4 regions of the Hydrogenophaga soli genome follow, and region 1 is predicted to be linked to each of the others. Evidence: predicted binding sites of a transcription regulator. Region 1 holds the regulator's gene; each other region holds the start of a gene.
What was found. The regulator sigma-54, encoded in region 1, starts transcription at its own class of promoters, with help from an activator protein. The targets are predictions, from matches to a motif close to TGGCANGNAANCTGCTTT.
Positions count from the first base shown of each region.

Region 2: a site for sigma-54 is predicted at 4,067-4,084, ahead of ACYVB7_RS12370 (ammonium transporter). Genes of this name have one in related genera too.
Region 3: a site for sigma-54 is predicted at 5,792-5,809, ahead of glnK (P-II family nitrogen regulator). Genes of this name have one in related genera too.
Region 4: a site for sigma-54 is predicted at 2,666-2,683, ahead of nifH (nitrogenase iron protein). Genes of this name have one in related genera too.

Region 1 covers NZ_BAAHAK010000002.1:32,532-39,490, forward strand. The annotation lists gene lptA (lipopolysaccharide transport periplasmic protein LptA) at 1-573, shown strand, start outside; gene lptB (LPS export ABC transporter ATP-binding protein) at 639-1,361, shown strand; gene ACYVB7_RS03325 (RNA polymerase factor sigma-54) at 1,369-2,967, shown strand; gene ACYVB7_RS03330 (glycosyl hydrolase family 8) at 2,985-4,004, opposite strand; gene ACYVB7_RS03335 (M48 family metallopeptidase) at 4,009-4,761, opposite strand; gene ACYVB7_RS03340 (GGDEF domain-containing protein) at 4,889-6,112, opposite strand; gene ACYVB7_RS03345 (THUMP domain-containing class I SAM-dependent RNA methyltransferase) at 6,249-6,959, shown strand, end outside.
Region 2 covers NZ_BAAHAK010000006.1:107,321-114,279, reverse strand. The annotation lists gene ACYVB7_RS12395 (phosphoribulokinase) at 1-119, opposite strand, end outside; gene ACYVB7_RS12390 (class 1 fructose-bisphosphatase) at 212-1,312, opposite strand; gene rpe (ribulose-phosphate 3-epimerase) at 1,432-2,124, opposite strand; gene ACYVB7_RS12380 (HAD family hydrolase) at 2,177-2,911, opposite strand; gene ACYVB7_RS12375 (LysR family transcriptional regulator) at 3,017-3,976, shown strand; gene ACYVB7_RS12370 (ammonium transporter) at 4,173-5,375, shown strand; gene ACYVB7_RS12365 (SlyX family protein) at 5,398-5,616, shown strand; gene ACYVB7_RS12360 (DUF3334 family protein) at 5,622-6,326, opposite strand; gene ACYVB7_RS12355 (ribulose-bisphosphate carboxylase) at 6,421-6,959, opposite strand, start outside.
Region 3 covers NZ_BAAHAK010000004.1:17,547-24,505, forward strand. The annotation lists gene ACYVB7_RS08305 (hypothetical protein) at 1-249, opposite strand, end outside; gene ACYVB7_RS08310 (DUF2059 domain-containing protein) at 359-886, shown strand; gene glcF (glycolate oxidase iron-sulfur subunit) at 896-2,152, opposite strand; gene glcE (glycolate oxidase subunit GlcE) at 2,160-3,290, opposite strand; gene ACYVB7_RS08325 (hypothetical protein) at 3,391-3,714, opposite strand; gene amt (ammonium transporter family protein) at 3,828-5,384, opposite strand; gene glnK (P-II family nitrogen regulator) at 5,417-5,755, opposite strand; gene ACYVB7_RS08340 (YifB family Mg chelatase-like AAA ATPase) at 5,973-6,959, shown strand, end outside.
Region 4 covers NZ_BAAHAK010000003.1:329,600-336,558, reverse strand. The annotation lists gene nifK (nitrogenase molybdenum-iron protein subunit beta) at 1-61, opposite strand, end outside; gene nifD (nitrogenase molybdenum-iron protein alpha chain) at 106-1,566, opposite strand; gene nifH (nitrogenase iron protein) at 1,657-2,538, opposite strand; gene ACYVB7_RS07390 (hypothetical protein) at 2,944-3,552, shown strand; gene ACYVB7_RS07385 (NAD(+)--dinitrogen-reductase ADP-D-ribosyltransferase) at 3,568-4,419, shown strand; gene draG (ADP-ribosyl-[dinitrogen reductase] hydrolase) at 4,412-5,341, shown strand; gene ACYVB7_RS07375 (thioredoxin domain-containing protein) at 5,338-5,769, shown strand; gene ACYVB7_RS07370 (FmdB family zinc ribbon protein) at 5,787-6,038, shown strand; gene modA (molybdate ABC transporter substrate-binding protein) at 6,875-6,959, shown strand, end outside.

The DNA.
Region 1 (6,959 bases):
TGTGCCGCGGCCCATGCCGAAAAGGCCGACCGCGACAAGCCCATGAATGCCGAGGCCGACAGCCTGCGCTACGACGACGTGCGTCAGCTCAGCGTGTTCACCGGCAATGTGGTCATCACCAAGGGCACCATCGTCATCCGGGGCGACAAGGTCGAAGTCCGTCAGGACGCCCAGGGCAACCAGTTCGGGGTGGTCACCGGTTCAGCCGCCAAGCCCGCCTTTTTCCGCCAGAAGCGCGAGGGGTTGGACGAGTACATCGAGGGTGTGTCCGATCGCATCGACTACAACGGACAGACCGACGTGGTGCGGTTCGAGCAGCGCGCCATGCTGCGCCGCTACCGTGGAGCCACCCTGGCCGATGAAACCTCGGGCAGCCTGATCGTCTACAACAACGCCGCGGAAACCTTCTCGGTGGACGGTGGCGAGGCCAGCAAGACGCCTTCCAACCCTTCTGGCCGCGTGCGGGCGATGTTGACGCCCACGCCACGGCCTGCCGAAGGGGCTCCGGCCCCTGCGGCCACCGACCCGGCGCGTCTGCGGTCGGCCCCCGTGCTGGATGGGGTTGGCCGGTGAGCGGCGGCGCCAGTGTCCGCCTTGCCCTCGAACCCGATGCACCCCAGCCGGTGCGTCTGGAGGCGATGCACCTGCGCAAGTCCTACGGCAGCCGCAAGGTGGTCAAGGACGTGTCGCTGGCTGTCAACGAGGGGGAGGTGGTGGGCCTGCTGGGTCCCAACGGCGCGGGCAAGACCACCTCGTTTTACATGATCGTGGGCCTGGTGCGGGCCGATGGGGGTGACATCTTCCTGGACGGCCAGCCCATTGAACATCAGCCCATCCACCGCCGTTCGCGCCTGGGGTTGGGCTATCTGCCGCAGGAAGCGTCCATCTTCCGCAAGCTCAACGTCGAAGACAACGTGCGCGCCGTGCTGGAGTTGCAGCACGACGAACAGGGCAAACGCCTGTCGCCCGCGGTGGTGCAGCAGCGCCTGGACGCCCTGCTGGCCGACTTGCGGGTGGACCACCTGCGCCACTCTCCGGCGCCCGCGCTGTCGGGGGGCGAGCGGCGGCGGGTGGAAATTGCCCGGGCACTGGCCACCCAGCCCCGCTTCATCCTGCTGGACGAGCCGTTTGCCGGCATCGACCCCATCGCCGTCATCGAGATCCAGCGCATCATCGGTTTCCTGAAGGCGCGGGGCATCGGGGTGCTGATCACCGACCACAACGTGCGCGAGACGCTGGGCATTTGCGACCACGCCTACATCATCAACGACGGCACGGTGCTGGCGCAGGGCACGCCCGCCGAGATTGTGGACAACGCCGACGTGCGCCGGGTGTACCTGGGCGAACACTTCCGCATGTGATGCGCCCATGAAACAAGGCCTGTCCCTCCGCGTCTCGCAGCACCTGGCGCTCACGCCCCAGCTGCAGCAGTCCATTCGGCTGTTGCAGCTGTCCACGCTGGAGCTGGGGCAGGAGGTCGAGCAGATGCTCGACGAAAACCCCTTCCTGGAGCGTCAGGACGAGGCCGCCGAGCGCGAGTCGTTTGGCCTGGAAACCGCCGATGCCCCGGTCAGCCTGGGGGATGTGTTGTCCGAGCGCGCCATGGAAGGTGTAGCAGAAAGTTCAGGCACATCAAGCGCTGAGTCTGTTTTTGAGTCATCAAATTCTGCCGAGTCAACCCCCGAAGCCTCGTCGGGTGACGATGTCAGCCTGACCGAGCCCGACTGGTCGGGTGACGGCACCGTGGACATGCAACCCGACGACGGCGAGTGGGGCGGCGAAGCCCCCGCCCGGGGCACCGGCAGCCACGACGACGATGACACCGCCAGCGCCGCCGACCTCGCCAGTGAGCACATCACCCTGCAGGCCCACCTGCACCAGCAGGCCCTGGGCCTGCGCCTCAGCCCCGAGGAACAGGCGGCGCTGTACGCGCTGATCGAGTCGCTGGACGACGACGGCTACCTGGCCGACCCCTTGGAAGACCTGGCCGCCTCGTTCGAGCCCGGCAACCCGGACGACCTCGCCGTGCAGGAGCGCCGTGAGGCCACCGTGCAACTGCTGCGCACGGCCTTGGGCTGGCTGCAGAACATGGACCCGCCCGGGGTGGGCGCACGCGACGTGGGCGAGTGCCTGCGCTTGCAGATCAACGAACTGCGCAACACCCCCGCAGCCCGGGCCGCGCTGGCCATCTGCCAGCAACCCCTGGACCTGATGGCCCGCCGCGACACCCGCAAGCTGGCCCTGGTGTGCGGGCTGGAAGAGCCGCTGGTGCGCGAGGCGCTGGCCCTCATCACCCAGCTCGAACCCCGGCCCGGTCGCCGTTTTGCCAACCTGGAAGGCCAGATGGTGGTGCCCGATGTGCTGGTGACCCGCGCGGGGCGCGGCTTCAAGGTGCAGCTCAACCCTGAGGTCATGCCCAAGCTGCGGGTGCACGACGTGTACGCCGCCGCCCTGCGCGAAGGCCGAGGGAGCCGTGGCGACGGCGCGGGCATGCAGCAGCGCCTGCAAGAGGCGCGCTGGTTCATCAAGAACATCCAGCAGCGGTTTGACACCATCCTGCGCGTCTCCAGTGCCATCGTGGAGCGCCAACGCAACTTCTTCATGCACGGCGAGCTGGCCATGCGCCCGCTGGTGCTGCGCGAGATTGCCGACGAGCTGGGCCTGCACGAGTCCACCATCAGCCGCGTGACCACCGCCAAGTACATGGCCACGCCGTTTGGCACCTACGAGCTGAAGTACTTCTTTGGCTCCAGCCTGGGCACCGAAACCGGGGGCAACGCCTCCAGCACCGCGGTGCGGGCGCTCATCAAGCAGCTGGTGGCGGGGGAAGACCCCAAAAAGCCGCTGTCGGACAACGCCTTGTCGGACATGCTGAAAGAGCAGGGCATCGAGTGCGCCCGCCGCACCGTGGCCAAGTACCGCGAGGCGCTGAAAATCGCCCCGGCCAGCTTGCGCAAGGCGCTCTGAGCACGCGGCTTGCCGCGCTACTTGCGCCCACCCTCCCGCGCCGCCACCTCCACCAGCATGCCCAGGGTGGCCGAGTAGTAACTCTGGGCCGTCATGGGCAGGCGTGAGCTGGGCGGTTTGCCAGTGGTCAGCAGGCTTCGGATGGCCTGCACCCCGGGGTCGGCCCCGTAGCTGTCGATGGAGTTGTCCTGCACGTTGGCCCAGCCGGGCAGGAAGCCGTCGCACTGGAAGTGGGTCCAGAACTTCTTGAAGCCTTCCATTCGCCCGGGGGTGGCGTGGCCCGCCCAGTGCAGGTACAGCGGCACGCGGGCTGAGTCGTAGCCATAGCGGGGCAGGCGGCTGGGGTCAGGGGCCAGCGGGTTGACCAGCAGCAGCCAGTCGGGCGGCAGGCTCCAACGGCCGAAGCGGGCCACTTCCACCAACCGCAACCCCGACGTGGTGAGGGCCTGCCACTGCGGGTGCGGATCCACCTTGTTCAGCGCCTCGAAGGCCGGAAACACCCAGTACGACAGGTTGACCACCTGCCCCTGCGGGGTGCCAAAGCCGTCCACCCCGGGTTTGATGATGGTGCCCCAGGGCGTGCCGTCCTGCACCACCTTGTCGCGGATGGCCTGGCCGATGGCCGCGGCGCGGCCTTTCAGCTCCGGCAGGTTGAAGCGCTCGGCGGCGCGTTGCAGGGCCCAGGCGATGAACAGGTCGCCGTCGGTGGCGGTGTTCATGTCGGTGATGCCGCGGCCCGGCTCCCAGCGCCAGGCAAACAGGCCGTCGGGGCGCTTGCCCAGGTTGGCTTGCGTCCAGGCCCAGATGCGTTCGAATGTGGCCTTGTCACCTGCCGCGGTGGCCAGCAGCAGGCCAAAGCCCTGACCTTCGGAGTGGCTGATGTTGCGCTGTCCGGTGTCGGTCACGCGCCCGTCGGAGGCCACGTAGGTGGCCTTCCAATCGTCCCAGCCCCGCAGGGCTTGGGCTTGGGCCTGGGCGATGGGCGGCGCGCTCAGTCCCAGCAGAACGGCGCAGCGCAGCAACGAGCGTCGATCCACGGATTCACCCCAGCTGGGTTCGCAACCGGTCGGCGCGATCCTTGGGGGCAGGATGCGTCGAGAGGATGCTGCTTGCCGTGTCGCCCGTCAACGCGGCCAGCTTGTCCAAGGCGCTGACGCATGCTTGGGGGGTGTACTTGCGGTTGCGCATGAAGTTCAGTGCGTAGTCATCCGCCTCACGTTCGTTGGATTGAGAGTGCTGTGCCTTGACCACTTTTTCAAACAAATCGCCCAGCGCGGAGCTGGCCAACGCCCCCACGCGGGTGTTGCTGGATTCCACGCCTTTGCGCAAGGCGCTGGTGCGCAGGGCCGTCTGCATGCGCGCTTTGGAGTGACCCGATTTCACGTGGCCAATTTCGTGGCCAATCACGTACCGAACCTCGTCGTCGGTGAATGCATCCATCAGCCCGGAATACACACGGATCGTGCCATTGGCCATGGCAAAAGCATTGATTTGCGGTGTGATGTAGACCTTGAAGTTCAAGCGCAAGCCGTCATAGGTTTGCAGGCCCTTCACCATTTTGGACAGCCGTTGGGCGTAGGGGCTGTTGTTGGGGGCCACTTGATTCTGATGATCCATTTCCGTGGTCATTTGATCGAAGTAGCTTTGCAGCTCGGCATCGGTGATGGACTCGGCTTTGGCCAAGTCCTGTCCTGCTTCAAAAATCTTGCCGAAATTGAGTTGGGCCTGCACGGGGCTCATGGCGCTGAAGCCCGAGGCGAGCAGGGTGACAGAAATCAAATCGCGACGTTTCATGAATTACCTCCTGATGTATGGTTTGAATGACGGGCGCCGGATTATCTCTTCATGTTACGGATGCACCCATTCAATGCTGCGCAAGGCAGACACCAGGGCCGCACTGCTCCGCAAAAAGGTGCGGCGGTCAGGTGGGCGGGGTTTCATGGTGGCTGGGGTCCATTTCTGTTCGGTTGCGGCCATGGCGTTTGGCTTGGTACAGGGCCTGGTCGGCCCGTTCCAGCAGCGACTGCATGCGCTCGGCGTCACCATAGGGGGCCAGGGCGACGCCGATGCTGGCGGTGACGTGGTGTGACGGCCCCGGGGTGTCCATGGGCAATGCAATGGCTTCGATCGCCTGACGGATGCGTTCGGCGGTGCTCAGGGCCTCGGGGGCATCGGACTGGCGCAGCAGCACCACGAACTCTTCACCGCCCAGGCGGGCGGCCAAGTCGGTGTGGGCGCGGGTGCAGGCCATCAGGACGCGGGCCACCTCGCGCAGACAGACGTCTCCCTGCAAGTGCCCCCAGGTGTCGTTGTACTGCTTGAAGTGATCAACGTCGATGATGAGCGCCGCCATGGGTTTGCCCGACTCGGGGGGGTAGCTTTGCCAGCGCTGGAACACCTCGTCCATGTGTCGGCGGTTGGGCAGTTGTGTCAGGTCGTCGGTGAGGGCGGCCACCTTGAAATGGTGGCTGGTGGCGGTGGACCGGTCCAGCTGAAGCTGGTCACACAGCTTGACCAGGTAGCTGAACCGGGCGGCCTTGTTGAGTCGGTGGTTGGCCAGCAGCGTGAGCAGGCCTGTGACGTTGTAGGTGAGGATGGAGGTGCGCTTGGCAAATGCCTCCATGCCGGGGTGCAGCCCGATTTCCACCGAGAAGATGAGCATGCTCACCCCGGTGATCAACGCCGCCGTCCGAAACCGCAGGGGCATGACCACGTTGCAGGTCATGAGCAGGATGACGAAGGCGGGCGGGTCGAAGTTTTCTGCCCGCGTGCGGGTGAACCAGTGGATGGTGGCGATGCCCAGCATGACCACCACAAATCCGCTGGACAGCCAGGCATCCTGGTGTTTGCCGTCGGTGCTTTGGCGCACCTGCCACAGGGCCAGCACACACAGCGGCGTGACCACCAGCAGCCGCGTCACCACCGACAGCAGGAAAATGTTTGGGCGCGAAAAATAGTCGTTGACGATGAACAGGTTGAACAGCGCCAAGGCGGCCAGCCCGCCCCAGAACACCGACTTGGCATGGCTGTGCGCCAGGTGGGCCCGGTAGTGCGGTTCAATCAGCGGGGAGAAGTTCTTGGCGCCCGAAAACCCCGCCAACTCGGCCTGCGCCTGTTCCAACGAAATGCCTGTGGTTGCGCTCATTTCACTTTTTATTCATTTGTCTCGGAGGGTATGCGCCAGCGTTTCGGAATGACGATAACCGATTGATGCGCGGGCGGCCGTATTTTTGTGCGGGAGCCGTCACAATCCCGGGTGACGGCACGGCCTGAATTTCTGCATGAACCAACTCCAACTCTTTTTGCCCTGCGCCGCTGGCGTCGAGGGCTTCCTGGCCGACGAAGTGGCCCGCATCACCGGCCTGACCGGGCGCACCGGGCGGGCGGGGCTGATGGTGGCGGCCTCCTGGCGCGACGCCATGCGCCTCAACCTGTACAGCCGCCTGGCCCAGCGCGTGCTGGTGCAACTGGCGCACCGCCCCTACCGCTCCGAGGCCGACCTGTACGAGGCCGCCAGCGACGTGGCCTGGGAAATCTGGTTCACCCCGCGCCAGAGCTTCAAGATCGACATCACCGCCCAGCACAGCCCGCTGCAAAGCCTGAACTTTGCCGCGCTCAAGGTCAAGGATGCCGTGGCCGACCGCTTCCGCCACAAGACCGGCACCCGGCCTGACGTGGACACCGCCCGGCCCGACGTGCGCGTGTTCGTGCACCTCACCAGCGACCACGTCAGCCTGTACATCGACACCTCGGGCGAGCCGTTGTTCAAACGCGGCTGGCGCGACGACAAGGGCGACGCCCCGCTGAAGGAAACCCTGGCTGCCGCCATGCTGGCTGCCGCCGGGTGGGACGGCAGCCAGGGGGCGGCGTTGCCACTGTACGACCCCTGCTGCGGCAGCGGCACCATCGCCATCGAAGCGGCGCAGATGGCGCTGGGCATTGCCCCGGGCAGCCAGCGGCGCTTTGCCTTCGAGCGCTTGCTGCCCTTCCAG
Region 2 (6,959 bases), on a different contig from region 1:
TCGATGATGGCGGACTTCAAACCCTCCCGGCGGAAGATGTTCTGGAAGGTCTTGGTGACGGTGGACGTCCCCGCGCCCGACGAGCCGGTGATGGCGATGATGGGGTGGCGTTCAGACATGGCGGTCTCCTGGCAGTTTTACAAACTTTTTTGGCACCTAGCGCTTTATTTGAAAGCGCAGGAAGCTATTCAATCAATAGCATCCACAAGCCTCAATCGCGGAACAGGCTGCGCTCGTTGAACAGCGGGCTGGCCGCTTCGGCGCAGGGCTGGGGCTCGGCGTGGTAACGCTCGATGCGCTCCACCTCGTGTTTGCTGCCAAACACCAGGCCAATGCGCTGGTGCAACGACGTGGGCTGCACACTCAGCATGGGCTCGCGCCCGGTGCTGGCGCGGCCCCCGGCCTGCTCCATCACCATGGCGATGGGGTTGGCCTCGTACAGCAGGCGCAGGCGGCCGGGCTTGCTGGGGTCCTTGGTGTCGCGGGGGTACAAAAACACGCCGCCGCGCATCAGGATGCGGTGGGCCTCGGCCACCATGCTGGCAATCCAGCGCATGTTGAAGTCCTTGCCGCGGGGGCCGGGTTTGCCGACCAGGCATTCGTCCACATACCGCTTGACCGGCGCCTCCCAGAAGCGGCTGTTGGAGGCGTTGATGGCAAATTCGTGCGTGTCAACCGGCACCTGGATGTGGGGGTGCGTCAGCTTGAACTCGCCCAGGCTGGGGTCCAGCGTGAAGCCGTTGACGCCATTGCCCACCGTCAGCACCAGCATGGTGGTGGGGCCGTAGATGGCATAGCCCGCAGCCACCTGCCGGGTGCCGGGTTGCAGAAAGTCGTCCACCGTCACGTCGCGGCCACTGTCCACCACCGCCTGCGGCGCCCGCAGGATGGAGAAAATGCTGCCCACCGACACGTTCACGTCGATGTTGCTGGAGCCGTCCAGCGGGTCGAACACCAGCAGGTACTTGCCGCGAGGGTACTGGGCGGGGATCTGGTGGGGCTGCTCCATTTCCTCCGACGCCAGCCCGGCCAGCGTGCCGCCCCATTCGTTGGTGCGGATGAACATGTCGTTGCTGATCACGTCCAGCTTCTTTTGCACCTCGCCCTGCACGTTGGTGCTGACGGCCTCGGCCTCTCCGGTGTGGTTGCCCAGCATGCCGCCCAGCTCGCCAAAGGCCACTGCCCGGGCAATGGCCTTGCAGGCCAGGGCCACGTCCAGCAGCAAGGCGTTGAAGTCGCCACTGGCTTGCGGGTAACGGCGACGCTCCTCGATGAGGAACTGCGTCAATGTGGAGCGTTGAGACAAGGGCATGATCACCTCGGGCAAGAACAAAAAGACAACACCGTCCCCTGCCCCGCCGCAGCGGGGCATGAAAGTCGAAAACCAGTGAGTGGTGCGAAGCCGGTGGTCCGGCTCAGGCCGTCAGACCGTCAGGCGGTGGCCGCCGCGGCGCGCAGGGCCTGCATCACGCCACGGTAGCCGCCATCGGCATCGGGTGAACCGAACACGGCGCTGCCGGCCACGCAGGTGTCGGCCCCGGCGCGGACGATCTCGGCAATGTTGTCCACCTTGACGCCACCGTCCACCTCCAACCAGATGGGCTGGCCGCCTTCGGCTTGGTGGGCGGTGATGCGCTGGCGCACGGTGCGCAGCTTGTCCAGCGTGCTGGGGATGAACTTCTGCCCGCCAAACCCGGGGTTGACGCTCATCAACAGCACCATGTCCAGCTTGTCCATCACGTGGTCCAGCACATGGACCGAGGTGGCGGGGTTGAGCACCAACCCGGCCTTGCACCCGTGGTCGCGAATCAGTTGCAGCGTGCGGTCCACGTGGCGGCTGGCCTCGGGGTGGAAGGTGATGATGTTGGCCCCGGCCTTGGCAAACAGCGGAATGAGCGCATCGACCGGCTCCACCATCAGGTGCACGTCAATCCCGATCTTCACGTGCGGGCGGATGGCCTCACACACCAGCGGGCCGATGGTGAGGTTGGGCACGTAGTGGTTGTCCATCACGTCAAAGTGCACCAGGTCGGCCCCGGCGGCTTCAATGGCGCGCACTTCCTCGCCCAGGCGGGCAAAGTCGGCGGACAGGATGGAGGGGGCGATGCGAACGTTGGAGCTCATGGAAAAACCTGCAATGAATGCGTGAACAACAGAGGGTGGAGGGGCTGAATTGTCACTGAACGCCCGCCCCCACCGCCTCGGCGTGCCAGCTGCGCACATGGGCCAGCCCCACCTGGTTCAGGTCGGGCACCACCCGCAAGGCTTGGCCAAAGTCGTGGTGCCGCGTGAACGACGTGGGCGTGATGACCGTGGCCAACCCCGCCGCCGTGGCCGCCTGCAGGCCATTGGCCGAATCCTCAAACGCCACGCAGGCCGAAGCGGGCAGCGCCAGGGCCGACAGCATGTGCCGGTACACCTGCGGGTGTGGTTTCTTGAGGGGCGCGGTGGAGGCGTCGCCAATGGCCACAAAGTGGCTGCGCCAGTCCACGCCAATGGCACGGCGCAGCAGGGCCGCGATGTTGACGGGCGAGGTGGTGGTGGCAATGGCCAAGCGGATGTTGGCGCGCAAGGCTTCGTCCATCAGCCGCAACACGCCGGGGCGCAGGGCCACCGCCCCATCGTTCACGGCCTGTTCGTAGGCTGCGGTCTTGACCTGGTGCAGGCGGTCGAGGGTGTCGCGCACCCCCGCGCCGCCAATGTCCTTCAGGTGGGGGTTGACGCTGCGCCAGTGGTGCAGCATGCGCTCCTTGCCCCCGGAAATGTCCAGCAACCGGGTGTACAGCGCCTCGTCCCAGTGCCAGTCCAGCCCCTCTTCGGCAAAGGCGTGGTTGAACGCCGCCAGGTGGGCCCGCTCGGTGTCGGCCAGGGTGCCGTCCACGTCAAAAATCAAGGCTTGCAGCAGGGTCATGGCCACGTCCTGTGAAGGGGTTGAAGGTCGTTGAAGCCAACTGTAAGCACAGGCGAAAGTAAGGTAAATTCACATTTACTTTATGCTCGATTCAGGTATTGCTGAATGAAAAACGCCACCTTTCGCCAACTGCGTGTGTTCAGCGAGGTGGCGCGCCACCTCAGCTTTGCCCGCGCCGCCGAGGCCCTGCACCTCACGCCGCCCGCGGTGACCATGCAGGTCAAGGAGCTGGAAGGCCATGTGGGCCTGCCCCTGTTCGAGCGCAGCGGGCGCCAGGTGGCCCTGACCACCGCGGGCGAGTACATGCTGGTCTACGCCCGCAAGATGCTGGCCACGCTGAAAGACGCCGAGGACATGGCCGCCCGCCTGCAACAGGTGGAGGCAGGCACGCTCACCATCGGCATGGTCAGCACCGCCAAATACTTCTTGCCGCGCCTGCTGGGCGAATTCCAGCGGGAGCACCCGGGCGTGGAAATCCGCCTGGCCACCGGCAACCGGGAACAACTGGTCAAGCTGCTGCAAGGCAACGAGGTGGACATTGCCGTCATGGGCCGCCCGCCGCGCGAGCTGGCCACGCGTGCCGAGCCCTTTGCCGCACACCCCCATGTGTTCGTGGCCCCCACCGACCACCCGCTGCTGAAGTTCGGCCACCCCACGGTGGAAAGCCTGCGCCCCCATGGTTTCATCGTGCGCGAACGGGGTTCCGGCACCCGCGCCGCCATGGAAGCCTTTTTGGACAAGCACCGGCTGGAGCCCCGGGTGGTGATGGAAATGTCCAGCAACGAAACCATCAAACAGGCCGTGATGGCGGGCATGGGGCTGAGCTTTCTGTCCCTCCACACCATCGGGCTGGAGCTGGAGCACAAGCTCATGGCCAAACTGGACGTGGAAGGCACCCCCATCGTGCGGGCCTGGAACGTGGTGCACATGCTGTCCAAAATGCTGTCGCCTGCCGCGGAAGCCTTCCGCTACTTCATGCTGGAGCGAGCCGAAGGCCACCTGGCCCGCATTTACGGCCCGCTGGTGTCGCTGCCCGGCGATGCACCAAGCACACACACACCCTGAGCCTCAAGCGCCCACCCACGGTGCCGAACGCACCACACAAACGCAAATCCTTGCCACAAATCGCCCCAAAATCAGCCGCAAACACCAAATTGGCGCGTTAATTGCTTTTCTTTGGTGCACGCACTTCGTCATCCGTTCATGGCGGTGGAGTGCACTGTTTTGAACCACAACTCACCAATTCAAGGCATTGATGGATATGGATGCACTAAAACAAGGCACAGACGCACTGTTCATTCTGTTGGGAGGCATCATGGTGCTGGCCATGCACGCCGGGTTTGCGTTCCTGGAGCTGGGCACCGTGCGCAAAAAGAACCAGGTGAACGCCCTGGTCAAGATCCTGGTGGACTTTTCGGTCTCCACCATCGCCTACTTTGTGGTGGGTTATGCGGTGGCTTACGGCACCCACTTCTTTGTGGGGGCTGAGCAGCTGGCCCAGAAAAACGGCTACGAGCTGGTGAAGTTCTTCTTCCTGCTCACCTTTGCCGCCGCCATCCCCGCCATCATTTCCGGTGGCATTGCCGAACGGGCGCGCTTTTGGCCCCAACTGATGGCCACTGCGGTCATCGTGGGTGTGGTGTACCCATTCTTCGAGGGCATTGCCTGGAACCAGCACTTTGGCGTGCAGGCGTGGATCAAGGACCTCACCGGGGCGGAGTTTCATGACTTTGCGGGTTCTGTGGTGGTGCATGCGGTGGGCGGCTGGATCGCCCTGCCCGCAGTGCTGCTGCTGGGCGCACGGTCCAACCGCTACCGCAAGGACGGCGCCATGTCGGCCCACCCGCCGTCCAACATCCCCTTCCTGGCCTTGGGAGCCTGGATCTTGTGCGTGGGCTGGTTTGGCTTCAACGTGATGAGCGCCCAGACCGTGGACAAAATGTCCGGCCTGGTGGCCGTCAACTCACTCATGGCCATGGTGGGCGGCACGCTCACCGCCCTGGTGGCGGGCAAGAACGACCCCGGCTTTGTGCACAACGGCCCGCTGGCCGGCCTGGTGGCCGTGTGCGCCGGCTCCGACCTGATGCATCCGCTGGGTGCCCTGGTGGTGGGTGCAGTGGCTGGTGTGCTGTTTGTGGTGATGTTCACCTGGACGCAAAACCGTTGGAAGGTGGACGATGTGTTGGGCGTCTGGCCCTTGCACGGCCTGTGTGGCACCTGGGGCGGACTGGCCGCGGGCATTTTCGGCAGCACGGGCTTTGGCGGCCTGGGTGGGGTGAACCTCATCGCCCAGGCCATCGGCACCGCATTGGGCGTCACCTGGGCGCTGCTGGGCGGCGCGGTGGTGTATGGCACGCTGAAAGCCACCGTGGGGCTGCGACTCGATCAGGAGGCCGAATTCGACGGTGCCGACCTGAGCATTCACCGCATCAGCGCCACACCCGACCGCGAAGCCAGTTGGTGAACCCTGTTGCATGATGGCGGGCATGAGCACTCAAACCGTGGACGACCGCCTGACCGCGCTGGAAATCAAAGCCAGTTATGCCGATGACCTGCTGGACACCTTGAACACCCTGGTGGCCCGCCAGCAAGACCAGATCGACCGGCTGACCCATGAAGTGACGCAGCTGCGCCAGCAACTGGCGCGGCAGGCGTCACCCGGCGAATTTCGCAGCCTGCGCGACGAGTTGCCGCCGCATTACTGAATGGGTCACATGCCCAGCGAACGCAGCAGTTCGTCGGTGTCGGATGCGTCCGCGGGCGGGGGCACGGGCGCGCCACCTCCGGCGGGCGAGGCGGCCACTTCGGCCATGACCTGGTCGGGCTCGGGTTCGGCCTGGGGCTCAAAGTCGTAGAGCTTGATGAACTCGGTGTGGTCCATCGCCAGCTCCAGGTAAAAAATGTGGTTCTTGCCGGTGTAGAACGTCACGCGCCGGGCCTCGGGCTTGTCGAGGTTGGCGTCCACACTGAGCTGCACCTGCTTGTTCAACACCAGCATCTTGGGTTGGTTTTGCGTGATGTGGGTCTGCAGCTCGCGCCGCACCTTGCTGGTGAAATCGCCCAGCACCTGGTTCATCAGCTCGCCCATGACGTTGCTGACCTCGTCCGAGGTGTAGGAGCTGGCCAGTTCGTCACGCGGCATGCCCATGCTGACCATGTAGTTCTGGTACATCTCCATGGCGGCGGCACCGGAGAAGTTCAGGATCACCAAGCCGGAAAACCCGCCGTCGAACAACACAAAACAGCCAATGTCGGGCTTGAGGCAGGTTTTGGAGATGCGCTGCACCATGCCGGAGTACTGGATTTGCGTGTGTGTCGCCACGGTCAGCACCTTGGTGACCGAGTTGCACAGGCTCATCAGCACATGCTCGGTGCCATGGGTGGTGGACGGATCTTCGTGAAGAAGGGGAGACATTGCGGTGAACTCAGGTGGAGGGAACAGAAGGGCTTAATGTAGCCCTTTGCCACCCCGTCCCCCACCCTTCGTGACCCCTGCGCAACAGCCAGGCTCAGGCCACGCCCAACTTTTGCCGCCAGCCCGGGTACAGGCGGTCGGCATCACCCGGGAACGATTCGAACGCCCGCGCAAATTCGCGGTGTTCCTGGGCCCACTCCACAGGGTCGGCCCCGGCCTTCCAGCACTCGTACGACTGGCGCAGGGAGATCGCCCCGGCGGCCGGGCTGTCGATGTGCCCGTAGGCCCCGCCACCCGCGGTGTTGATGACGTTGCCATGCCCCAGGTTTTCGAAAAAACCGGGCAGGCGCAAGGCGTTCATGCCCCCCGAAACGATGGGGGCCGTGGCCTTGACCCCATCCCACCTCTGGAAGTAGACCGGCCCCTGGCATTCGTCGCGCTCGATCATGTAGGCAATGACCTTGTCGTCGCCCTCACCTTCCATCTTGCCGTAACCCATGGTGCCCACATGGATGCCCGAGGCCCCTTGCAACCGACTCATCTTGGCCAGCACAAACGCGGTGTAGCCCCGCTTGGAGCTGGGCGAGGTGACCGCCCCATGACCCGCCCGGTGGTAGTGCAGAAACTGATTGG
Region 3 (6,959 bases), on a different contig from region 1:
GGCGTGGACAGCCTCAACGTGCGGAGCAGCCAGCGATTCGTGCAGCGACGGCCCCAGGGTCTGGGTGCGTTGGTATCGGGTGAGCACCCGGTCGGCCAATCGGTCGGCATGGGCCTGAAGGTGATCGGGCACGCCCGAGGCCTCGGCCTGGTTCAACGCCTCGCGTTCTTCACGCAAGGCGGTGCGGAGGTTGATGGGGCCGTCGGCGACGACCCACGGCGTTGAGCGGTCAGAAGGGTCCTGGGACATGGTGTAGCAACAATGCGGCAAGGATCGCGGGTGGATTGAAGGCGATTGTGATTGCACACACACCCCGCCCTACAATCCCACCCGACAATTCACATTCAGGGAGAAAACCATGTTCCGCAAACCCCTCAGCGCCGCTGTCGCGGCCATCCTCGTGCTGGCCCCCGGCTGGAGCCAGGCCGAGCCACCCAAGCCCGAGACCGTTGAAGAACTGCTGGTGGTCAGCAAGTCGCAAGACCTGCTCGAATCCACCTACAAGGACCTGGACAACCACATGCGGACCCACTTGGACCAGGCCCTGACGCAGACCATCGGTGACACGGAGATGCGTCGCGCCTATGTGGACAGCTTCGTCCTCAAGACGAATCACGTCTTTCGTGACGAACTGAACTGGGCGACCTTCAAACCCATGCTCATGCGCATTTACAGCGATAGCTACACCCAAGAAGAACTGGTGGGCATGCTGGACTTCTACAAGACGCCCGCCGGTCAGGCCATGGTCAACAAGATGCCGATGGTGATGCAAAAGACCCAGGGCGAGATGCTGCAGCGCATTGGACCGATGGTGCAAAAAATGCTCGCAGCCTCTCAGGAAGCCGTCGCCGAAGCCAAAAAGGCGCAGAAGCCGACCAGCCCCTGAGCCAGCCGCTCACAGCCCCAACACCTCATCCAGCCACTCCACCCAGTGGCGTACGGGGGTGGCGGTGCCGCTTTGCAGATGGGTGATGCAGCCGATGTTGGCCGACACGATCAGCGCCGGGCCTGGGCCGTTCCCGTCGGCATGGCCTTGCGCTTGCAGATGGCCCAGCTTGCGGTCGCGCAGCTGGTGCGCCAGCCCGGGGTTGAGCACCGAGTAGGTGCCCGCCGAGCCGCAGCACAGGTGTGATTCGGCGGCGGCCAGCTGCACCGGCAGGCCCAGCGCGGCCAAGTGTTGCTCCACGCCGCCGCGCAGCTTCTGGCCGTGTTGCAAGGTGCAGGGCGGGTGGAAGGCCACGGGGCCGGGGGTGGGGTTCTGGGCGCGGCGGCCCTGGAGGGCGGGCACCAGGTCGGGCAGCAGTTCGCTGAGGTCGCGGGCCAGGGCGCTGACGCGGGCGGCGCGGTCGGCATAGGCCGGGTCGTGCCGCAGGGTGTGGCCGTAGTCCTTGACCGTCACCCCGCAGCCCGAGGCGTTGGTGACGATGGCCTCCACCTCGCCCGATTGGATGTGGGGCCACCAGGCGTCGATGTTGGCCCGCATGTCGTCGTGGCTGCCGGGGTGGTCGTTGAGGTGCAGGCGCACGGCACCGCAGCACCCGGCCTGGAGCGCGACGAGGGTCTGGATGCCGGCAGCGTCCAGCACCCGGGCGGTGGCGGCGTTGATGCGCGGCAACATGGCCGGTTGCACGCAGCCCGCCAGCAGCAGCACCTTGCGGGCGTGGGTGGCGGTGGGCCAGGGGCCGGGGTCTTGCCGGGGGGGAACCTTGTCTTTCAGCGTCTGGGGCAGCAGTTCGCGCACCAGCTGGCCCAGCTTCAGGGCGGGGCCGAACAGGGGAGAGGTGAGGCCCTCTTTCAGCGCGGTGCGCACCACGGTTTCGCCCAGCGGGCGGGGCACCAGCTCGTCCACCACTTTGCGCCCGATGTCGATGAGGTGGCCGTACTGAACGCCGCTGGGGCAGGTGCTTTCGCAGTTGCGGCAGGTGAGGCAGCGGTCCAGGTGCTGCTGGGTGGCGCGGGTGGGGGTTTGCCCCTCCAGCACTTGTTTGATGAGGTAGATGCGGCCCCGGGGGCCGTCCAGTTCGTCGCCCAGCAGCTGGTAGGTGGGGCAGGTGGCGGTGCAAAAGCCGCAGTGCACGCAGTTGCGCAGGATGGCCTCGGCCTCGCGGCCTTCGGGGGTGTGCTGGTATTGGGGGGCGAGGTGGGTCTGCATGGCGTGCTCAGGCGGCGGGGGTGGCCATGCGGCCCGGGTTGAAGAGGCCTGCGGGGTCGAACTCGGCCTTCAGGCGCTGGGTGATGGCCTGCAGCGCAGCGGCGGGTGGGGTGAACACGCCGTGGGCGCGGTCGGCGTCAGACGCGGGGCGGAACAGGGTGGCATGGCCGCCCAGGGCCTGGGATTCGGCCCGCAGGGTGGCGGCCTGGGTGGCCGGGGCCCACAGCCAGCGTTGGCCGCCGTGCCATTCAATCAGTTGCTGGTGCGGGGGCACGCCGCCCAGCGGGCGCACCGGCGCGGTCTGGGCCACCGACACCCGCCACAGCGACAGGCCGCTTTGCGGGGCCGGGCGGAAGAAGGGCAGGCGCTGCTCGGCGCAGTCGAGCCAGTCGCGGCGGATGCGGGCGGCGTCTTCGGCGGTGGTGTCCATGCGCTGGCCGCCCATGCGGCGGCAGGCGGCGTCCACGGCGGCCACCGCACCGCGCAGGCGCACAAACAGCAGGGAGCGGCCCTGGTCCTGCACCCAGCAGCTGGCGTTGAGGGGCAGGGGCTGCCCGCCCCAGCGGTGCAGGGCGTCGAGCGCGGCGGCGGCGTCCAGTTCAAAGGCCAGGGTGGCTTCGGCGGGGGCCACGGGCAGCACCTTGAGCGACACCTCGGTGAGCACCCCCAGGCTGCCCATGGCCCCGGCCATCAGGCGGCTGACGTCGTAACCGGCCACGTTTTTCATGACCTGTCCGCCAAAGGTGAGCCACTCGCCCCGTCCGTTGATGAGTTGCACGCCCAGCACGTAGTCGCGCACGGCACCCACGCTGGCACGGGCGGGGCCGCTGAGTCCCGCGGCCACCATGCCGCCCACGGTGGCGGAGTCGGCAAAGTGCGGGGGCTCGAAGGGCAGGCATTGGCCGTGGCGGGCCAGTTGGGCCTCCAGCTCGGCCAGCGGGGTGCCCGCACGGGCGGTGATGACCAGTTCGGACGGTTCGTGGCTGACGATGCCCGTGCAGACCCGGGTGTCCAGCACCTCGCCCTGAAGGCTTTGCCCCAGGAAGTCCTTGCTTCCCCCGCCGCGGATGCGCAGCGGGCGGCGCTGGGCGTGGGCCGAGCGGATGGTGTCGATCAGGGCTTGAAGGGCGGCGTCCATGGCGGGGATGTTAGCGACTCCACCCCTTTGGCCGCCCCCGTGGGGCCGATGAAAGTTTTGCCCACCCGGCGTTGAAAAAGCTTGGCCGGGGTGGGCTTCGTCAGTGCGTGTAGCCGCTGCACGCCCCGGCATTGGGGCGGCCTTTGCATTCGCGCCGCAGGCGGCGTTCGCGCTCATAAGGGGTTTCGCCCCCGGGCAGGCGTTGGCGAGGGTCGATGTGGTCCACCCGTTGCAGCTTCTTTTTCGGTGCAGCGGTGGAGGCTTGGGCCTGGGGCAGGGCCACCGCCAGCAGACCCATGCCGCACAGGCCAATGCACAGCGCCCGCTTCAACGTGTGCACGGCCTTTGGCAACGGCTTTCGGGCAAGGGTCGGGGCTGGGCGGGGGTGGTCGCCTGGGCCGGGCAGGTGGGTGGTGGACCGCATGGTGAATCTCCCTGGAACATTGGATGTGCCCGGATTGTGGCCTGCCCAGACGCAAAAAAAGTCCGCGGCCTTGCGGCCAGCGGACTCAAACCATCCAAAGGAGACTCAGGAGATCAGCGGTTGTAGGCGGTTTCGCCGTGGCTGGAGATGTCCAGACCTTCGCGCTCTTCCTCTTCGGTGACGCGCAGGCCGATGACCATGTCCACGATCTTGTAGGCCACCACAGACACCACGCCGGACCACACCACGGTCAGCAGCACGGCCTTGGTCTGGGTCCAGACCTGACCGGCAATGGTGTAGGCATCACCCGTCACCATGGCCACCGTGGTCCAGTCGGCCACCAGCGAGGGGCCGCCCAGGTTGGGGCTGTTGAACACGCCGGTCAGGATGGCACCCATGATGCCGCACACGCCGTGCACGCCGAACACGTCCAGAGAGTCGTCAGCGCCCAGGATCTTCTTCAGACCGTTGACGCCCCACAGACCGGCAAAGCCCGACAGGAAGCCGATGATCAGCGCACCGCCGATGCCCACGTTGCCAGCGGCAGGGGTGATGGCGACCAGACCGGCCACGGCACCGGAGGCGGCACCCAGCATGGAGGCCTTGCCACGCATCATGGATTCACCCACGCACCAGGCCAGCACAGCAGCAGCGGTGGCGGCAAAGGTGTTGATGAAGGCCAGGGCGGCGAAGCCGTTGGCTTCCAGGGCGGAACCGGCGTTGAAACCGAACCAACCCACCCACAGCAGGGAAGCGCCCACCATGGTCAGCGTCAGGCTGTGAGGAGCCATGGACTCTTTGCCGTAACCCACGCGCTTGCCCACCATGTAGGCACCGACCAGACCGGCCACGGCGGCGTTGATGTGCACCACGGTGCCACCGGCGAAGTCCAGTGCGCCCCATTGCCAGATCAGACCGGCCTTGCCGTTCATTTCGTCCACCACGTTGGCGGCGGTGTAGGCGTCAGGGCCCATCCAGAACCACACCATGTGGGCAATGGGGGCGTAGCTGAAGGTGAACCAGATCACCATGAACATCAGCACGGCAGAGAACTTCATGCGCTCGGCAAAGGCACCCACGATCAGGGCGCAGGTGATGCCGGCGAACGTGGCCTGGAAGGCGGCGAACACGATCTCGGGAATGACCACGCCTTTGCTGAAGGTGGCGGCGTTGGCGAAGGTGCCCGCGGCGTTGTCCCAGATGCCCTTCATGAACAGCCGGTCAAAGCCACCCACGTAAGCACTGCCCTCGGTGAAGGCCAGGCTGTAACCGTAGATGAACCACAGCACCACGATCAGGCTGAACGTGACCATGACTTGCATCAGCACGGACAGCATGTTCTTGCTGCGCACCAAGCCACCGTAGAACAGGGCCAGGCCAGGCACGGTCATCAGGATCACCAGCAGGGTGGAGACCATCATCCACGACGTGTCACCCTTGTTGGGCACGGGAGCAGGCGCGGCGGCGGCTTCGGCCGGTGCAGCGGCGGCTTCCGCGGGGGCCGGGGCCGCAGCGGGGGCAGCAGCAGGTGCGTCAGCCGCAGGAGCAGCAGGGGCCGCTGCGGTGGCCGCAGGGGCGTCGGTGGCGGGAGCGGCGGTCTGGGCTTGGACCGCCAGCCCACCGAAGGCCAGGCCCATGCCCAGCAGCAAGGTTGCAAACAACTTTTTCATGATCGGGCTCTTTCTGGTTTGTCGGGGGTCGGTCAGAGGGCTTCCTTGCCGGTCTCGCCGGTGCGGATGCGCACGACCTGCTCCAGCGGGAACACAAAAATCTTGCCGTCGCCGATCTTGCCGGTGCGGGCCGCACCTTCAATGGCCTCGATCACGCGGTCCACCAGCTCGTCGGCCACCGCAGCCTCGATCTTGACCTTGGGCAGGAAATCGACCACGTATTCCGCGCCGCGGTACAGCTCGGTGTGGCCTTTTTGGCGACCAAAGCCCTTGACTTCGGTGACCGTGATGCCCTGCACGCCCATGGCCGACAGTGCTTCGCGCACCTCGTCCAGCTTGAAGGGTTTGATGATGGCGGAAACTAGTTTCATGAGAGCACACTCCTCGACAATGACGACGAAGCGGGACTAGCACAGACCGTGCCAGTCCATGTTCCCACCACTCCACGCCATGGTCCTGCCGCACCCGGGTCACGCTATGCTGGTGCCCCGCTTCGCGGCCGGGAAAACCGGGTTGTCCCCGGCCGAATGCACCATTAGCGTGCACAACCCGGCGTTTTGCCATGCACCACAACAGGGAGAGAGACAGATGGGACTGTCCGTGATTCAAAGTCGTGCGCTGGTAGGGCTTTCTGCCCCATCGGTGTGCGTGGAAGTGCACCTGGCCAACGGCCTGCCCAGTTTCACGCTGGTGGGCCTGGCCGACACCGAGGTGAAAGAAGCCCGCGAACGCGTGCGCTCGGCCTTGCACCATGCCGGGCTGTCTTTCCCCAGCAACCAGCGCATCACCGTGAACCTGGCCCCGGCTGACCTGCCCAAGGACAGTGGCCGCTTCGACCTGCCCATTGCGCTGGGCATCCTGGCCGCCGACGGCCAGCTGGACACCGCCCGCCTGGCCCACCATGTGTTTGCCGGTGAACTGAGCCTGGGCGGCGAGTTGCGCCCCGTGCGCGGGGCCCTGGCCTTGTCGTTGGCCCTGCAAGCCGAGGCCGAACGCCTCGGCACCCCGCCGCTGACCCTGGTGCTGCCCCCGGGCAGCGCCGAAGAAGCCGCACTGGTACCCGGCACCCGCGTGGTGCGGGCCCGCCACCTGCTGGACGTGGCCCGCGCACTGGCCCCCGAAGGCTCCGCGCTGGTTCAAGACACCCCACCCGACCCCGACGGCTGGACCGTGCTGGCCGCCACCGAGCCCCCGTTGGACAGCCCCGTGCCCGACCTGGCCGACGTGGTGGGCCAGGCCGCCGCCCGCCGCGCCCTTGAAATAGCCGCCGCCGGGGGCCACAGCCTGCTGATGAGTGGACCGCCCGGCGCGGGCAAGAGCATGCTGGCCCAGCGGTTTGCCGGGTTGCTGCCCCCGCTTACGCGCCAGCAGGCGCTGGAGACAGCGGCCATCGCCTCGCTGGCAGGCCGGTTCGACTTGGCCCATTGGGGCCACAGGCCCACGGTGGCGCCTCACCACAGCGCCAGTGCGGTGGCCCTGGTGGGTGGCGGTTCACCCCCCAAACCCGGCGAGATTTCACTGGCGCACCACGGCGTGCTGTTTCTGGATGAGCTGCCCGAGTTTCCCCGGGCCGCG
Region 4 (6,959 bases), on a different contig from region 1:
GGTATTCGGGCTCGCGGAACAGCAGTTCGTGGTCCAGGGTTTTATCGGCTGATTGGGGCATGATGAACTCCAAAAAATGGGGTGGGGCGCGGGGCTTCGTCAGCCTCAGGCGGCTTTTTTCCAGGGGGCCTGTGTCAGGCCCCAGATCGGGCTGGAGATGGCCATGTCCATGTCACGGGCGAAGATGGCAAAGCCGTCGTAGCCGTGGTAGGGACCGCTGTAGTCCCAGCTGTGCATCTGGCGGAAGGGCACGCCCATCTTCTGGAACACGTACTTTTCCTTGATGCCCGAGCCCACCAGGTCGGGCTTGATGCCTTCCACGAACTTCTCGAACTCGTAGCCGGTCACGTCGTCGTAGATCAGCGTGCTGTCGTTGATGTAGTGGGTGGTGCGCTGGTAGTCGTCGTTGTGGGCAAACTCGTAGCCCGTGCCCACCACCTCCATGCCCAGGTCGTGGTAGGCGTCCATGACGTGGCGGGGGCGCAGGCCACCCACGTACAGCATGACCTTCTTGCCTTCCAGGCGGGGCTTGTACTTGGCGATGACGGCATCCACCAGCGGGCGGTACTTGGCAATCACCTTCTCGGCATTGGCCTTGATGGTGTCGTCGAAGTGGCTGGCGATTTCGCGCAGGCTCTTTTCAATCTGGCTGGGGCCGAAGAAGTTGTATTCCACCCATGGAATGCCGTACTTCTCTTCCATGTGCCGGCTGATGTAGTTCATCGAGCGGTAGCAGTGCAGCACGTTCAGCTTGGCCTTGGGGGTGTTTTCCAGCTCGGCAATGGAGCCGTCGCCCGACCACTGGGCAATGACGCGCAGGCCCAGCTCTTCCAGCAGGATGCGGCTGCTCCAGGCGTCGCCGCCGATGTTGTAGTCACCGATGATGGCCACGTCGTAGGGCGTGGACACAAACTCGTGTTTGTTGGGGTCGTTCTTGTCGAACACCCAATCGCGGATGGCGTCGTTGGCCAGGTGGTGGCCCAGTGACTGGCTCACGCCGCGGAAACCCTCGCAGCGCACGGGCACGATGGTCTTGCCTTCGTACTCCTTGCTCTTTTTCTTGGACACGGCCTCGATGTCGTCACCGATCAGGCCGATGGGGCATTCAGACTGGATGCTGATGCCCTTGTTCAGGGGGAACAGCTCCTGGATTTCGTCAATGATCTTGTCCAGCTTCTTGTCACCGCCGAAGACGATGTCTTTTTCCTGGAAGTCGCTGGTGAACTGCATGGTCACGAAGCTGTCCACACCCGTGGTGCCGATGTAGTAGTTGCGACGGGCGGCCCAGCTGTACTGGCCGCAGCCCACGGGGCCGTGGCTGATGTGCACCATGTCCTTGATGGGACCCCACACCACCCCCTTGGAGCCTGCGTAGGCGCAGCCGCGGATGGTCATGACGCCGGGCAGCGACTTGATGTTGGACTTCACGCCGCAGTCGGGCTTGCCTTCTTCAAACGTGTTCAGGTGCTTGGCGCGCCGCTTGGCCATCTTCTCGGGATAAGCCTTCAGCACTTCATCGATCAGGGCCTTGTTGGCGGCCTTGCGCTCTTCAACGGTGGCGGTCATGGGAAAACTCCGTGAGGTAAGGGGATGCGTGGGCCGGGCCGCAGGGCCGCGCAGGCGGGTGCTGCGCGGCCCTGGCCCTGAGGCTGGGTGTCAGGCGGCCAGCTCGGCGGCGGTCTTGCCGACTTCGGACTCGTCGATCTGCTTCATGATCCCGTGCTCCATCAGCAGGTCTTCCAGCTGGTCCATGGTGATGGGGGTGGGGATGGTGCCGTTGCCCGCATTGCCGTGCACTTTCTGCGCCAGCGTGCGGTATTCCTGGGCCTGCTTGGAGTCGGGGGCGTACTCCAGCACGGTCATGCGGCGCAGCTCGGCGTGTTGCACGATGTTGTCGCGCGGCACAAAGTGGATGAGCTTGGAGCCCAGCATCTTGGCCAGGGAGTCGGCCAGCTCCAGTTCCTTGTCGGTCTGGCGCTCGTTGCACACCAGGCCGCCCAGGCGCACGCCACCGCTGTTGGCGTACTTCAAGATGCCCTTGCTGATGTTGTTGGCGGCGTACATGGCCATCATTTCGCCGGACATGACGATGTAGATTTCCTGCGCCTTGTTCTCGCGGATGGGCATGGCAAAGCCGCCGCACACCACGTCACCCAGCACGTCGTAGCTGACGTAGTCCACGCCGTCGTAAGCGCCGTTTTCTTCCAGGAAGTTGATGGAGGTGATCACCCCGCGACCCGCGCAGCCCACGCCGGGTTCCGGGCCACCGGACTCCACGCAACGGATGTCGCGGTAGCCGATCTTCATCACGTCTTCCAGCTCCAGGTCCTCCACGCTGCCGGCTTCAGCGGCCAGAGACAGGATGGTGTCCTGTGCCTTGGCGTGCAGGATCAGGCGGGTGGAGTCGGCCTTGGGGTCGCAGCCGACGATGAGGATCTTCTGACCCATTTCCGCCAGCGCGGCCAGGGTGTTTTGCGAGGTGGTGGACTTGCCGATGCCACCTTTGCCGTAGAAGGCGATTTGCCGAAGTTTGGCCATTTCAGTGCTCCATTCAGGAAGGTTGAGAAACAAGGTTGCGAAGCCGCGACCGTGTCAGCCTGACGTGCCCGTTGGTCTTCTTATTCGGTTCACGCATCGGCAGGACTTGAGTCCGCGCAGGCCCCCTTTCGCAGCTTCCGTGCCATGTCGTGCCAACCGCCTTTGTGTGCGTGTTAACTGGTTGTTTTCAAAAGGAAAAATGGCTTTGTGCGGGGTTGAAAAGGGCGTTTTGGCGCTTTGTTTGCTTCCCGACAAAGCGGGCCAGGCGCGCCGCCAAAACCCACACGCCGTGGGGCCGCGGGGCGGGTTTGTGTCGCATTTGCTGCGCCGTGTGGGCCTTGTCGGGGTTGGTACGTTCATTGCAGAAGGAGGGCGTCTTTCCACCACCCCTTCAAAGGACCGAACATGACCGCCACTCTGGAACGCACCGCCCTGTCGGACACCGCGTTTGCCCGCCTGGAACAGGAAGGCCGCCTGCTCAACCCCGTGCTCAAGGCCGCCACCCACAAGCCGGGTCGCGTGGGTTTCCGCGGTGAACTGGCGCTGCGTTTTGCCGCCAAGCTGGCCGACGAAGCCCGCCCCCCCGAACTCACCTGCGACCAGGTCATGGCCATCGGGCAGGAAGGCGAGAAACACCTGCCCTTCTTCTGCGGCTGGCTGCTGTCCTTCGAGTACCTGAAAGACGTGGCCGAAGCCCTGGGCGACACCCTCAGCCCCCAGGGCAAGTACTTTCTTTACTGCGACAACATCGACCTGAGCAAGAAATACCAGGTCACCTACGGCGGGGCCACCTTCTACGTGCTGCCCATCCTGGAAAACACCGTCTACAACGAGATGCTGGAACTGCTCTACCTGGAAAAGGGCGACCTGAAGAAGAAGGACACCGCGGGCAAGCTCGACGCCGTGGCCGATGCCGCCCTCAAGTTCAGCGGCCAATTCGAGCCCCTCAGCTACGAAGAGGGCCTGAAGCTCATGGGCCCCGTGCGCAACCCCAACGAAAACCGCCCCGTCTGAGCCTTCCCCCGGCCTGTGGACGACGACACCGAACAGCCCCGGCACTGGTACACCACCAACCTGGTGGGCGTGCCCGCGCCGGTGCTGGCCAGCGAGGCGTTCAACGCCAACCCGGTGCCGCTGTCCATTGCCGGCACCCGTGAGGCCCACCCGGGCCTGTTTGCCCTGCTGGCGCGCAGCCCCAGCCTGGCCGAAGCCGCCGAGGTGTTTGTGCACTACCTGGACATAGCGTTTGGCCTTTGCCGCCCCCCACCCGCCGAAAGCGCCCGCTGGAGCGCCGCCGAGCAGCGCCGCTGGCGCAGCAGCTGGCGCAAGCTGCTGCAAGGCTGGGGCATGGACGCCAACGGCCCCGCCGGGGCCGTGCTCAAAGGCTGGGCCGAAAGCCGCTTTGGCCTGGTACCCGGCTTCCACAAGGCCGCGCTGCGCCGCTTCCCCTCTGCCGCGTGGGTGGCCTATCTGGAAGAAAAAGCCTCCAGCCGTTTCCACAACAACAGCATCCACCAGCAGCTGGACCTGTTGTACGAGTTCTGCCAATGGGCCTTGCAACGCCACCCACCCCCGGGGGCCGAACCCGCAGGCCAACCCGCCCGCCACCTGCGCCTGTGGCGCGGCAGCACCCGCTGCGAAGAACAGCTGGTGAGCGGCAACCTGCTCAGCCGCCACTGCACCGTGCGGCTGAACAACGTGGTGTCGTTCAGCCTGTCGCGCGAAGAAGCCAGCTGTTTTGGCGACTGGGTGTTTGAAGCCCTGGTGCCCGCCAGCAAGGTGCTGGTGTTCCCCGGCCTGCTGCCCGGCCACCTGCTGCAAGGCGAGCAGGAAGTGCTGGCCCTGGGCGGCGACTACGCCGTGGTGGCCCGTTATGCGTAGCCTGCTCGACCGCGCCCTGGGCGCCTACCTGGGCCTGGCCATCGGCGACGCGCTGGGGGCCACGGTGGAATTCATGCGCCCGCAGGAAATCCGCGTTCGTTACGGCGTGCACCGCGACATGGTGGGCGGCGGCTGGCTCAAGCTGGCCCGCGGCCAGGTCACCGACGACACCACCCTGTGCCTGGCCCTGGGCGACGCCCTGCTGCAAGGCGGCCTGCCCGAGCTGAATGCCTTTTTGCAAGGCGACACCGCGCTGCCCCAGCGCATTGGCCACGCCTACGTGCGCTGGTGGCGCGGCAAGCCGGTGGACTGCGGCAACACCTGCCGCCGCGGCATCATGCGCTTCATGCACGACGGCAGCCTGCAAGGCCCGCCCAACGAGGGCGACGCGGGCAACGGTGCCCTCATGCGCAACCTGCCCGCCGTGCTGGCCACGCTGGGCCATGTCCCGGCGTTGGAGGCCCTGTCCATCGCCCAGGGCCGCCTCACCCACCACCACCCCTTGTCCGACCAGGCCGTGCTGGGTGTGGGCCGCCTGCTGGCCAGCCTGCTGCAAGGGGCCGATGCCGCGCAATGCCACGCCCAGGTGCACGCCTGGGTGGCCGAACACCCGGCCTTTGCCTTCACCCCCTACAAAGGCCACGCCAGCGGCTACGTGCGCGACACCGTGCAGACCGTGCTGCACTTCCTGCTGGCCCACGACGACTTTGAAGACGCCCTGGTGGCCACCGTCAACCAGGGTGACGACGCCGACACCACCGGTGCCCTGGTGGGCATGCTGGCCGGGGCCCGCTGCGGCGCATCGGCCTTGCCCCGCCGGTGGCTGGACCGTTTGCAGCCCGACGTGGTGCACGCCATCACCGACCAGACCAGCGGCCTGTTGGCCCTGGCACAAGGTCTGCTTGCCCCGCCCGCACCATGACCCACATCGTTTTCTTCGAAAAACCCGGTTGCGGCGGCAACGCCCGCCAGCGGGCCGCGCTGCACGCCGCCGGGCACACGCTGGAGCGGCGCGACCTGCTCACCCAACGCTGGACGGCACAAAGCCTCAGCCCCTTCCTCGACGGTTTGCCCGTGGCCGATTGGTTCAACCGCGCTGCGCCCCGCGTCAAATCGGGCGAGGTGAACCCCGACGCCCTGGACCGCGACACCGCCCTGGCCCTGCTGCTGGCCGAGCCGCTGCTGATCCGCCGCCCGCTCATGCAGCGGGCCGACACCGGCAGCCGCCTGGTGGGTTTTGACCCCGCCACCGTGCACGCCTGGGTGGGGCTGAACGACGCCGCGCTGCCCCAGGCGCTGGAGGGCTGTGTGTCTGCCAGCTCCCATGCCTGTGCCACCCCATCGGATTGACCTGCTGGAGAACCGCCATGCCCTTGTACGAGTACCACTGCCGCCAGTGCGGCCACGGCTTCGAGAAGCTGGTGCGCAGCGGCGACGTGCCCACCTGCCCCCAGTGCGCCAGCGCCGAGCTGGACAAGGTGGTGTCCGCCATCGCCCCGGCGGGCAAGATCGAAGCCATCCGCATGTCCAACCGCCGGGCGGCGCATGCGGCGGGGGAGTTGAGCCACTACAGCAAGTCGGATCAGGCGAAGTTGTTGGCGGGGAAGAAAGGCATTTGAGGGCCGGGTGGCCGCAGGCGGTGGGGGCGCGGGGCGCTGGGCCCTTGGGTGGGAGGTGGATGCTGGCCCCTGCGGGGTTCCCTGCGATGCTCGCCAGGGGGCCGGTGCGGCGGAACTCGCTGCGTTTTGCCTGAAGGCAAAACTCCGCTCAAACAGCCGCCGCAAGTCAGTGGTGGAAGCGGGCTGCGCCCGCTGCGGCCCCCTGGCTGCGCTTCTCGGCTGCGCATGCACCCCCCACCCAAGGGCCCAGCGCCCCGCGCCCCCACCGCCTGCGGCCACCCGTGGGTTGCGTGGGACATCTCAAGCAAAAAGTGCCTCTTGCGCTTTCAAATAAAGCGCAAGTAGCTATCAAAAGCATAGTGGTGTGCAGCGCAAGCTCAGGCCCTGGTTTCGCCTCCGGTGGTGAACCAACAGCACCTCAGCGGGGTGGGGCGGGTGGGCTGTGGGGTGGGTGCCTTCGCCGGTGGCGAGGCGCACAGACCGCGGGGCGGGGTGCGCACCAGCGCACCCTCCACTTCTGACTTGTCGCGGCTGTTTGAACGGAGTTTTGCCCGAGGGCAAAACGCAGTGAGTTCCGCGACACCGCCCCACGGTCGAGCACCGCAGCGCAGTCCGCAAAGCGGACCCCCGGCGAGGCACCCACCCTACAGCCCACCCGTCCCACCCCGCCGCGAGGACGTGTCCCATTCCCGACACACAACGTCCCACACCCGACACAAGCGCACAGCAAAAGGCACCCTCTACCCCTGAACCCGCCCCCAAAAAGGCACAACAGTCCCTGGCACGCCCTTTGCGTTATGTAGTTCACTACCATAAGCCTTCCCAAGGAGCTTCCCATGAGAGCCTTTTTCCGTTTCTGGCTGGCCTGTGCGCTGCTGTTGTCCAGCCTGGCCGCCCACGCCGACAAAATCACCGTGGCGG